Regions from separate parts of the Propionibacterium freudenreichii subsp. freudenreichii genome, predicted to be linked through region 3. Evidence: predicted binding sites of a transcription regulator. Region 3 holds the regulator's gene; each other region holds the start of a gene.
The links. The regulator LexA, encoded in region 3, represses DNA repair genes until DNA is damaged. The targets are predictions, from matches to a motif close to TCGAACANNTGTTCGA.
Positions count from the first base shown of each region.

Region 1: ruvC (crossover junction endodeoxyribonuclease RuvC) is a predicted target of LexA. The motif match lies at 2,062-2,077, and genes of this name have one in related genera.
Region 2: RM25_RS07315 (DUF6504 family protein) is a predicted target of LexA. The motif match lies at 1,488-1,503, and genes of this name have one in related genera.

Region 1 covers NZ_CP010341.1:1,174,273-1,177,985, forward strand. The annotation lists gene RM25_RS05010 (GNAT family N-acetyltransferase) at 1-977, shown strand, start outside; gene RM25_RS05015 (YebC/PmpR family DNA-binding transcriptional regulator) at 1,141-1,941, shown strand; gene ruvC (crossover junction endodeoxyribonuclease RuvC) at 2,210-2,821, shown strand; gene ruvA (Holliday junction branch migration protein RuvA) at 2,818-3,429, shown strand; gene ruvB (Holliday junction branch migration DNA helicase RuvB) at 3,493-3,713, shown strand, end outside.
Region 2 covers NZ_CP010341.1:1,683,234-1,686,946, reverse strand. The annotation lists gene RM25_RS07320 (HelD family protein) at 1-1,369, opposite strand, end outside; gene RM25_RS07315 (DUF6504 family protein) at 1,583-1,984, shown strand; gene RM25_RS07310 (DNA polymerase III subunit alpha) at 1,996-3,713, shown strand, end outside.
Region 3 covers NZ_CP010341.1:1,030,267-1,033,979, forward strand. The annotation lists gene RM25_RS04370 (ATP-dependent DNA helicase) at 1-1,487, shown strand, start outside; gene lexA (transcriptional repressor LexA) at 1,491-2,333, opposite strand; gene RM25_RS04380 (hypothetical protein) at 2,657-3,406, shown strand.

The DNA of each region.
Region 1 (3,713 bases), 140 kb from region 3:
TCGACGACCTCGAGGAGGTCGCCGAACTGCGTGCCGCGATCGAATACTTTGACGATCCCGTGCAGACCATCAGCTATGCCGACTTCGTCGCGGCGTGGAACCGGCCGGGGGCCCACGCAAGCCATCATGCGGTGGTCGGCCGCGAACGCAGTGGCAGCATCGTCGCCTACGGGTGGAACCATCCGGGACTGCCCACGGACGCCAATCCCTCGGTGTGGTTCGACATCGGCGTGCATCCGGCGTGGCGCCACCAGGGGATTCGCCACAGACTGACGATGTGGTTGATCGGACGCGCGCAGCAGTGGTGGGAACATATTCGCACCGCGCAGACCGGTGCCCTGTGGGTCGGCACGACGGTTGACGAGAAGCGTGGCGGACTCACCCGCTCGATGATCGAGGCCGGGCTCACCCCGCAGCGCTGGTTCTTCGACATGCATCGTCCCCTGGAGGCGGGGGATTCCCTGCCGCCGCTGCCGAAGCTGACCGATGTCTCCATCGTGCCCTTCGATGACTCACTCAGCGAGCTGGTGCGCCAGGCCCACAACGAGGCCATGGCCACGCGGCCGGGATCGAGCCCGGTGAGTGCCCAGGCATGGGAATCGTCGATCAACAACCATCCGGAGAACTCACAACTGTCCTGGGTGGCCCTGGTCAACCGTGACACTCCCGCCCACGAGGGCGCGGCACACGGTCGGGTGGTCGGCTATGCAATGAACCTGGCCTATGACGACGAGACCAGTGAGGGGTGGACCGAGCGGCTCGGCGTGTGCCCGTGGTGCCGCAAGAAGGGCATTGGTCGTGCGCTGGTGATCGCCTCGATGCGTGGATTTGCCGACGCCGGCCTGACCAGCGCCGGCGTGGGGGTCGACACGGAAGACCCCAATACCGCAGCCCGCTTCTTCGGGGTTCTGGGCTTCGAGGAGACCGAGCGCGTGGTGGTGTATGGACGTACTTTCAGGGTCGAACAGCCGGACTGACCGGCCTTGTCCCCGGCAGGCCGGCATGGTCGGGGAGGTTCGTGTAGGGGCGCCGCTGGGCACAGATGACCCGGAGCCGGCGCTGTCGGTAGAATCGTGATGTTGTCGCGCCGCCCGACAGGGTGTTGCGTGTTGCACATCTGAGGAAGAAGGGTTCGGGTAGATGAGCGGTCATTCCAAGTGGGCCACGACCAAGCACAAGAAGGCTGCGATTGACGCCAAGCGCGGCAAGCTGTTCGCCAAACTGGTGAAGAACGTCGAAGTCTCGGCCCGCGTGGGTGGCGGCGACCCATCCGGAAACCCGACGCTGTTCGACGCGATCCAGAAGGCCAAGAAGAACTCGGTGCCCAATGACAACATCGATCGCGCCGTCAAGCGCGGTTCCGGTGAGGGCGCTGACGCGGTCAGCTACGAAGACATCATGTACGAGGCCTATGGCCCCGACGGCGTGGCCATCCTCATCGACTGCCTCACCGACAACCGCAACCGCGCCATTGCCGACGTGCGCACCACGATCACCCGCAACGGGGCCACACTGGCCGACGGCGGCTCGGTGCGTCGGCTCTTCGAGCGCAAGGGCGTCGTGCGGGTCCCCAAGACCTGGGAGGTCGAGGAGGGCCGCAAGTCGGTCGAGAAGAGCGTTGACGAGGACCAGTTGATGGAAGCCACCATCGACGCCCCCGTGGAGAACATCGAGGACCAGGGCGAGGGGTTCGAGATCACCTGCGATCCCAATGACCTGGTCGAGGTGCGCAAGTCCGTCCAGGCCGCCGGCATCGACTACGAGTCGGCCGAGGTGGCCTTCGTGCCCAGCTTCACCCAGGCGGTGGACGACCTCGAGGTCGCCCAGAAGATCGAGAAGCTGGTCGACCTGCTCGACGACCTCGACGACGTGCAGGAGGTCTACACCAACGCCGAGTACAGCGAGGCGGTCGAGAAGGGCCTCGAGGAAGCTGACGACTAGTCCCTGACAGGGCCCGTACGGGCCCCTGCCACCACGCCGGCCCCGGGATGCGTCCCGGGGCCGGCGTGTCTGTTGTCCCGGCGTGTCTGTTGTCCCAGGTGGGCATCTGGCCCTAGGCTGTCGAACAGTTGTTCGGATAGGCCGCCGGTGGCCGGATCGACGCACGGCTCGTGGCGCGGGTCCGCAGCCCGGGAGCCCGGCCGGGGCGAACGGGTGGGGGTCATTGTCGGGTGTGGATCATTGGAATGGGGGCACTGGAGTGCGCGTAATGGGCGTTGACCCGGGCCTGACGCGTTGCGGTGTCGGAATTGTCGACGGAACCCCCGGCGCGCGTCCCCAGTTCGTGGCCGTGGGCGTCATCCGCACCGATCCGCACACCGAGCACGCCTATCGGCTGCTGGCCATTGAAGAGGGCCTGGGGGAGTGGTTCGACCACTACCAGCCGCAGGCGATCTCCATCGAACGTGTCTTCGCCCAACACAATCTCAGCACCGTGACGGGGATCGGGCAGGTCGCCGGCATCGCCATGATGCTCGGCGCGCGCCATGGCATTGACGTGGCCCTCCACACGCCCAGCGAGGTCAAGAGCGCCGTGACCGGTTCCGGTCGGGCCGACAAAGCCCAGGTGGGCGTGATGGTGGCCCAGGTGCTCCACCTCGCCAAGGCGCCCACGCCCGCCGACGCAGCCGATGCCCTGGCCCTGGCGGTCACCCACCTGTGGCGGGGCAGCGCCCAGAACCGCTATGCGACCGCTGCCCTGCAGGGTCGTTCGTCCGCCGCCGTGGCGCGCGCCCGCCGATCGGCGGCCATTGCCCGCGCCGCGCGGTCACGCACCGAGCGGCAGGCATCCAGTACTCGTGGAACCCGGGGGAGTTCGTGATCGCACAGTTGCACGGAAAAGTTGCCGCCATCGGCGCAAACTGGCTGGTCATCGATGTGGCCGGGGTCGGCTTCCAGGTGTCCACCACCCCGAACACGACCTCTGCCCTGCGCACCGGCCAGACGGCCACCGTGTTCACGAGCCTGGTCGTGCGCGAGGATGCCATGAAGCTCTATGGCTTCGGCGGCACCGACGAGCGTGATTGCTTCGAGCTGTGTCGCACCGCCTCGGGAGTGGGTCCCAAGCTCGCCCTGGCGATCGTCAGCGTGCTGACGCCCGAGGAGTTCGCCACGGCAGTGCGTACGGAGGACCTCCCACGACTGTGCACCGTTCCGGGAATCGGCCGGAAGGGGGCCCAGAAGATCGTCATCGAGCTGAAGGACCGGGTGGATGCGCTGTTCGTGGCGCCCACTAACGGCTCGGCGAGCGTGGCGCCGGTCACCCCGGCCTGGCAGGAGCAGGTGATGGCGGGACTGGAGAGCCTCGGCTGGTCGAGCAGGGATGCCGAGGCGGCCTGCGAGACCGTGGCACCCCTCGCCGAGGAGGATCCCGAGGCGACGGTGGCCGCACTCATGAAGGCGGCGCTCGCGTCACTGGCCAGGGTGTGAGGGGCCGGACCGGAACAATGGTGTCGATGTCGTTTTCACACTCCCCCCTAGGCTTGGGTCATCATGGAACACTCTGCGGTTGATCCCTGGCCAGAGCCCGAGGAACGGGCCGCCGAAGCGGCCCTCCGGCCCTCCACCCTGGAGGAGTTCGAGGGCCAGCCGCGGGTCAGCGATCAGCTGGGCTTGGTGTTGTCGGCCGCCAAGCATCGCGGCACCACGCCTGACCACGTCCTCCTGTCGGGCCCGCCCGGACTGGGCAAGACCACCCTGGCAATGATCATCGC
Region 2 (3,713 bases), 650 kb from region 3:
GGGCCATGCCGGCGGCGGGGACGTATCCGCGGGACTGCGACAGGGACTCCGACAGCACGGCCTGCTGATCGGCATCCAGCAGCCCGTGGGAGACCTTCGCGGCCAGCGTCGGCTCAGCCAGACGGGCCAGCACCTGCTCGGCGTCCAGGGGTGGCCACCATGCGTTGACGAACATCTGCCAACTGGCCTGGGTGGTCACCTTGTCGTCGAACTCGTCGCGCTCCACATCCTTGGCCAGGGCCGGCGGCAGCTTGGCATACAGCGCGCCGAGCAGTGCCTGCTCGGCGATGTGGCGGGCCTCGTTGAGCTTGTTGTTCGCCAGGATCTTGTTGCGCATTGCGGCCAGCGCCTTGGCGTCGAGGGTGAGGATCTCACCGGAGAAGGTGACCCGCAGCTGCTGGGCGCCCTGCGCCACCAGGGGTTCGTTGACGAGTCGGCGCAACAGCCTGCTCATCACCAGGGAGCCCTTGAGGATCGTGGCCTCGGCGCTGTCCTGACGATCGGAGCCCAGCCCCAGCACGTCGTCGGCGACCCGGCCGACGCTGCGCAGCGTCACGGCGTCCTCGCCCAGGCCGGGCAGCACCCGCTCGATGTAGTTCATGAACACATCGGAGGGGCCGACCACCAGGACGCCGCCGCGTTCCAGGCGCTTGCGATGGGTGTAGAGCAGGTAGGCGGCCCGGTGCAGTGCCACCACCGTCTTGCCGGTGCCGGGGCCGCCGGCAATCGTCGTGACCCCCTGGTAGGGGGCACGGATCGCCTCGTCCTGTTCGGCCTGGATGGTGGCCACGATGCTGCGCATGTGCTGGCCGCGGGCACGGCCGAGGGCGGCCATCAGGGCACCCTCGCCGATGACGACCAGGTCGGTGTCGGCCTCGGTGTCGAGGAGATCGTCCTCGATGCCGATCACCTTGTCGTCGCGGCAGCGCAGGACGCGTCGACGCACCACGCCCATCGGGTTGTTCGGGGTCGCCCGGTAGAAGGCCTCGGCCGCCGGTGCGCGCCAGTCGATGACCAGTGGCTCGTAGTCCTCGTCGCGCACGCCGAGCCGTCCGATGTAGCGGGTCTCCTTGTCGAGCAGCAGGTCGAGGCGTCCGAAGACCAGCCCCTCATGCTCCTCGTCGAGGATCGCCAGTCGTCGTGAGGCCTGGTAGGCGAAGGCGTCGCGCTCGAACAGTGCGGTGCTGTCCTCCTCGCGCAGCCAATCAGCACGATCGCTGGTGAAGCGGGCACGGCTTTCCGCCTCGACATTGCGGGCCTCCGCCATGGCCGCCTCGAGGCGTTCATAGACGTGGTCAACATGGCGCTGTTCGAGCTCCAGCTCGTGCTCCAGAATGTCGGCGTCGTCGTGTGGTGCAGATTCAGTCACAGTGTCTCAGTCCTGTCCACGGGTCGATCAACTTTACTCCGCGTGGCCCGTGGCACACCCGGCTCGTCCACAAGCCGGGTGTGTCGCAGGTGGCGGGTCCACAGGTAATGGCCATCTATCGAATGGGTGTTCGAATATGTGCTAGCTTTCAAGTCCCGGTTCATCGACGGGGAAGCGCTTGATGAGCGGATCGGATCGGGGAAGGGGCATGCCATGCGCAGCTACGAGAGGGCAATCATCTGTGAGCCGGTGCATGGCACGCCGCACCGCTTCGTCTGGCGCTCCCGGCTCTGGCGGGTCAGCGAGGTGCAGCGCAGCTGGGTGGAGGCGGTTCCCTGGTGGACCAACCCCGATGGGGTGGGCGGCCCGGAGGGGGAGCGATTCGGCACGGGCCTGCCCGCCGACGAGGCCTGGTGGCGCGCAGAGGGTGACGACTGGGCAAGTCCCGCCGAACCATCCCGGGCCCCAGTCCCCAGCTCGCCGGCCCACGGGCTCCGGCGGGGTGCCCGGCAGCGCACGGTCTGGCGGGTGGTGGCCAGCTCGGGCGACCGTCAGGGGGTCTACGACCTGGCATCCTGCGAGGGGGAATGGTCCCTCATCGCAGCAGTGGACTGAGGGGCACCCCCATGAGTCGAAGGACAGTCGGCAGGTCAGGCGGGGAGGAACGGCCCCGCCTCCCCGATCGTCGGGGTCCGGACGGCATGCCTGCCTTCGTGCACCTGCGCGTCGCCTCGTCATATTCGCTGCAGTACGGGGCCAGTCATCCCGAGGAACTCGTGGCGGGCGCCGCTGCGGCAGGCATGACCATGCTGGGCCTCACCGATCGCGATGGGCTCTATGGTGCGGTCCGCTTCGTGCAGGCCTGCCAGCAGGCGAATATCTCGCCCATCGTGGGAGTCGACCTGGCCGTGGAGCTCTGCGGTGTGCCCGATGGTGCACGCCGCGTGCGGCCCGTGCCGGTGAAGGGCGGCTCGCTACGGGACGAGGGCCTGCCGCGCGTGGTCGTGCTCGCCCGGTCGAAGGCCGGCTGGGCCGCGCTGTGTCGGCTGGTGACCGGAGCCCATCAGGCACCGGACCGGGCTCGTCCGGTCGCCACCGGCCAGCTGTTCGGTCAGTGGGCCGGTGACGGTGGGTTGTCGGTGCTGTTGGGTCCGGATTCGTCACTGGGCAGGGCCCTGGCCAACCATGACGACCATGGTGCTGACCGGGAGCTCGCCCGGTGGCGGCAGGTGGTCCCCGACAACAGGATCGCCCTTGCGGTGAGCGACCACCTGGGGCGTGACGGGGAGGCCTCGTTGCCGCAGGCGGTGGCCATGGTGAGGTTCGCCGACCGTCACCGACTGGAGTGCGTGCTCACCAACCAGGTGCGCATGGCCAGGGCTGATCAGGCGCCGGTCTGCGATGTGCTCGATGCGGCCCGGCTGCTCCAACCGCTCACCATGGGGCGCCTGGGGCTTGGTACCGGAGAGGGGTGGCTCAAGCCGTCCGGGCAGATGGCGGCGGTGGCAGCGCGCATCAGCGACGGTGCCGGCCGTGATGACCGGGGGCGTCGCCTGCTGGCGGACACCAGGGTCCTGGCCGAGGAATGCGTGCTCGATCCGAAGCGCGATATCGGGCTGGGCGAGATCCACCTGCCCGGTGTTCCCGACGCGAGCCGACGCCTGCGGGAGCGTTGCCTGGCCGGACTGCCACGGCGCTATCGAGGGAACACGACCATGGTGGAACAGCGTCTGGATGCCGAGCTCGGTGTGATCGAGGGCTGCAACATGGCCTCCTATTTCCTCACCGTGGCCGGAGTGGTCGACATGGTGCGCGGTGCGGGGCTGCGGTGCACGGCGCGTGGGTCGGGTGCGGGGAGCCTGGTCAACCATCTGCTCGGGATCTCGGGGGTCGACCCGATGCGCTACGGCCTGCTCATGGAGCGTTTCCTGTCCGCCGAGCGCGACAAGTTGCCCGATATTGACCTCGACGTGGAATCGGCGCGCCGTACCGACATCTACCGGATGGTGCTCGACCGCTTCGGCGCCGACCAGGTGGCCTGCGTGGCCATGGTGGAGACCTATCGGGCACGCCATGCCCTCCGCGACGTGGGGGTGGCGCTGAGCGTGCCACCCGGTGAGATCGATGCGATGGCCAAGGCCTTTCCCCATATCCGTGCCGATCAGGTGCGCAATGCCCTGGCGGAGCTGCCGGAGCTGCGGTCGGCGGGTATCAACGAGGAACGCTTCGGGGTGGTGCTTGACCTGGTCGAAGGGCTCGACGGGCTGCCACGGCACCTGGCCCTGCATCCCTGCGGGGTGATCATCAGCGACAAGACCCTCTACGACCGCAGTCCGGTGCAGAC
Region 3 (3,713 bases):
CGGCACACACCGGCCGGGCATGGGCGCAGGTGAGCATTTCAGCGCGCCAATGCCCCGGATCGCGTTGTCCCCTGTACAACGAATGCTTCGTCGAGATGGCACGGGCCAGGGCGCGCGCGGCCGACCTGATCATCACCAACCATGCACTGCTCGCCATTGACGCGATGAGCGATCGCGACATCCTGCCCGAGCATGCCGCCGTGATCATCGACGAGGCCCACGAGCTGACCGCGCGCGTGACGGGAGCGGCCTCACAGGAATTGAGTCCCCAACAGATCGAGCGGTTGAGCCGCAGCGCCTCCGACTGGATCGACGATGATCTGGCCGTCGAACTGCTCGATGTTGCCGATGCACTGACGGGGGCCATCGCCGAGGCGGAGGTCGGGCGCCTCACCAATCCCCACAGCACGGCCGTCGCGGCCATAGCCCGCGTGCGCGATGTCGCCCGCAAGGCGGTCAGTGCGCTGTCCCCGGGGTCGTCAAAGGGCGGGATCGACGCCGCCCGTGCCGCTGCCCAGGGGGACGCCCGCGAGGTCCACGAGACGGCACAACGCATAGCGGACCTCTCCGACGCCGACGTCGTGTGGGTCAGTGAGCGGGAACGCTTCGGGCGCCAGCTCAATGTCGCCCCCCTGTCGGTGGCCGGCCTGCTGCGTCATCGGGTGATCGCCGGGAAGGCAGCGGTCCTCACGTCGGCGACACTGACGGTGGGGGGATCCTTCGGTCCGATGGCCGGTCAACTCGGCCTGCGCCGCGAGGAGGAACTGACCGACGATTCCGGCGTGCGTGAGCCGGCGGCCGACCCGGAGGCCGTCGCCTGGCGGGGGATCGACGTGGGGACGCCCTTCGACTATCCCCATCAGGGGATCCTCTACACGGCCGCGCGGCTGCCGCGTCCGGGGCGAGAGGGCCTGTCTGACGAGGTGCTGGCCCAGATCGCCGAGCTGGTCTGGGCTGCCGGGGGACGGACACTGGGACTGTTCTCATCCCAACGCAATGCCGAGGCGGCCGTGCGCCACCTGCGCGCCGAGCTACCCGCCCTGACGGTGATGTGCCAGGGGGAGGCCCAACTGCCCGAGCTCACCAGGCGGTTTGCCGCCGATCCGAAGTCGAGCCTGTTCGGCACCCTGTCGTTGTGGCAGGGCATCGACCTGCCCGGCGAGACCTGCCAGCTGGTGATCATCGACCGGATCCCCTTCCCGCGTCCCGATGATCCGGTGATGCAGGCACGGCAGGAGGCCATTGCCAAGGCCGGCGGCAACGGGTTCATGCGGATCGCGGCGACCCATGCCGGACTGCTGTTGGCACAGGGCGCAGGCCGGCTGATCCGCACCTCCGAGGACCGGGGCGTCGTTGCCATCCTCGACTCGAGGTTGGTGACGGCCCGCTATGGGAGCTTCCTGCGGGCATCGCTGCCGGCGTTCTGGGAAACGAAGAACCTCGACGTGGCGGTGAACGCGCTGCGCAGATTGCGCGGGGAGCAGTAGGGCCTACATCCGGCGCAGCACGGCGACGACCTTGCCGACGAGCGTCGCCTGATCGCCGTTGATGGGCTCATAGGCCTGGTTGTGGGGCATCAGCCACACATGGCCATCGCGGCGCTGGAGTTCCTTCACGGTGGCCTCATCGTCGAGCAGGGCCGCCACGAAATCACCATTGTCGGCCGTGCTCTGTTGCCGGATCACGACATAGTCGCCGTCGCAGATCGCGGCCTCGATCATGGAGTCACCGCGAACCTCCAGCATGAACACGGTGCCATCACCGACCAGCTCGCGTGGCATCGGCATCACCTGCTCCACCTGTTCGCTGGCCAGGATCGGGGCGCCGGCCGCGATCCGCCCGATCACGGGCACATTGATCGCCTCGGGAAATGCATCACCGAAGCCGGTGATGTCCATCGTCTCGGCGGGATCCGCGTCCGCACGGCGCGCCGGGGGCATGAAGACCTCCAGCGCGCGAGGGCGCTTCGGGTCGCGACGCACAAAGCCCTTGTCCTCAAGTACCTCGAGCTGATGGGACACGCTGGAGGGACTGGTCAGTCCCACGGCCTTGCCGATCTCGCGAATGCTGGGGGGATAACCGATGGCCTCCACGCTGGCCTGCACGAATTCAAGGATGCGGCGCTGCCGGGGACTCAGGTCACTGATGGCACCGGGTGCCTCGCCGGAGCGCTGAAGGGTCTTCACTGCGTCGCGCCGCGGCTGGCTGGCCGCCAGCTCCTGGTTGATGCGCGCCCGACTGGGGCGGCCCGCCTTTCGTGAACCTCCGTCCGAAGGTTCCGGGGCATCCTGCTCGGCGCTGGAGGAATCAGTGCGGGACGCGGGACCAGTCATGGAGTCAGGATACCGGGCAGGGGGACAATCATACGGTTGTTCGATGATGGCGTGTCGCGGGGTGATCCGTTTTTGTCAGTGGCGGGTGCTTGGTTTGGAACATGTGTTCGACCGGTCCGGAATCGCGCAGGGTGGCACAAGCCTTGCGATCGAACAGATGTCCTAATATGTTGTTCGAACAGGTGTTCGACATGCGGCGGGCTGGCATTCAGCGTCCCGGTTGCGTGGGTGGTCCGGATGGGGCGGGATGGCGCAGGAGGTCTGCGGCCATGTCGGTCACGGTGGGGCGCACGGAGCACTCGATCAGAGAGCAGGTATCACGCATGAGTCAGATCCAGATCCTTTCCCCGGAGCCGGACGGCATCGTTGGCCGCGACGTGTGGCCCCCGACCGCCGCCGGCCGCCCCACCCTGACCCTGTTGCCGGGTGGTGCCGGATTCTCGGGTGATGCTGGGTCCTCGGATGATGCGGGGTTCTCGGGTGATGCTGGGTCCTCGGGTGATGCGGGGTCCGGGGACGGCGGGGCGGCGCGCGGCACCGGTTCGACGGGCACTGTGTCCCGCGGCGGTCGCCTGGGCGAGCCGGTGGTGCGCTCCCGTGTCGCCACCGGCTCTGCGGTGCCATCGGCGCCGCGGGCTGGCACGGTGTCTGTGGCGCCGCGGGCTGGCTCGGTGTCTGTGGCGCTGCGGGCTGGCACGGTGGCCACGGCTGCCCCCGGGGTCGGTCCCAGCCTGGTTCCCCTTGACCTGGCGGGATCCCAACGATCCGGCGAGGGTGCGCCGCGCATCACCAAGGGGCTCGTGCACGTGACCCGCTCGGAGGCGCGCGTGACGCGCCCTGCCGCGACCAGCGGCGCCCGTGCCGCCAGTGCGGGCTCCGCCGTGGTGTCGGTGCGGACGGCGGGTGGCTGGCGGTTGACGACCCGGGGAATGGCCGTGGTGATCTGTGGTTTCGTGGTGACGATGGCTCTGGGCGTGGGGGTCATCCTCGGGTCATTGGTGGGAACCGCCCGTGCGGACGCGGCCATGGCGCGGTCGGCTGCTGGCGCTCCGATGGCCGTCCCCGCGGGCTGATAGGTTCGGGGCCGGCTGCGGGATCCCCGGATGGCGGGTCGCCGTCCGGGCGTGGGTTGCCAGCTGCCCCTGTGCCCACTGCCGGTCAGGGATGCATGCGGTCCGGGATGCATGCGGTCCGGGATGCATGCGGTCGGGGATGCATGGCGCAATGTCCGCGGCGTTCACGGATGGACACTGAATGTGGGGTCTGACGCCAACAGGTGTACTATATGTAGTGGTTGCACCGATAGGATTCGTCCATGGGTTGTGGCCGTGATGTATCGGATGTTCACCTCCCCAGCCGCCTGATGAGGGGCCGGCCGGG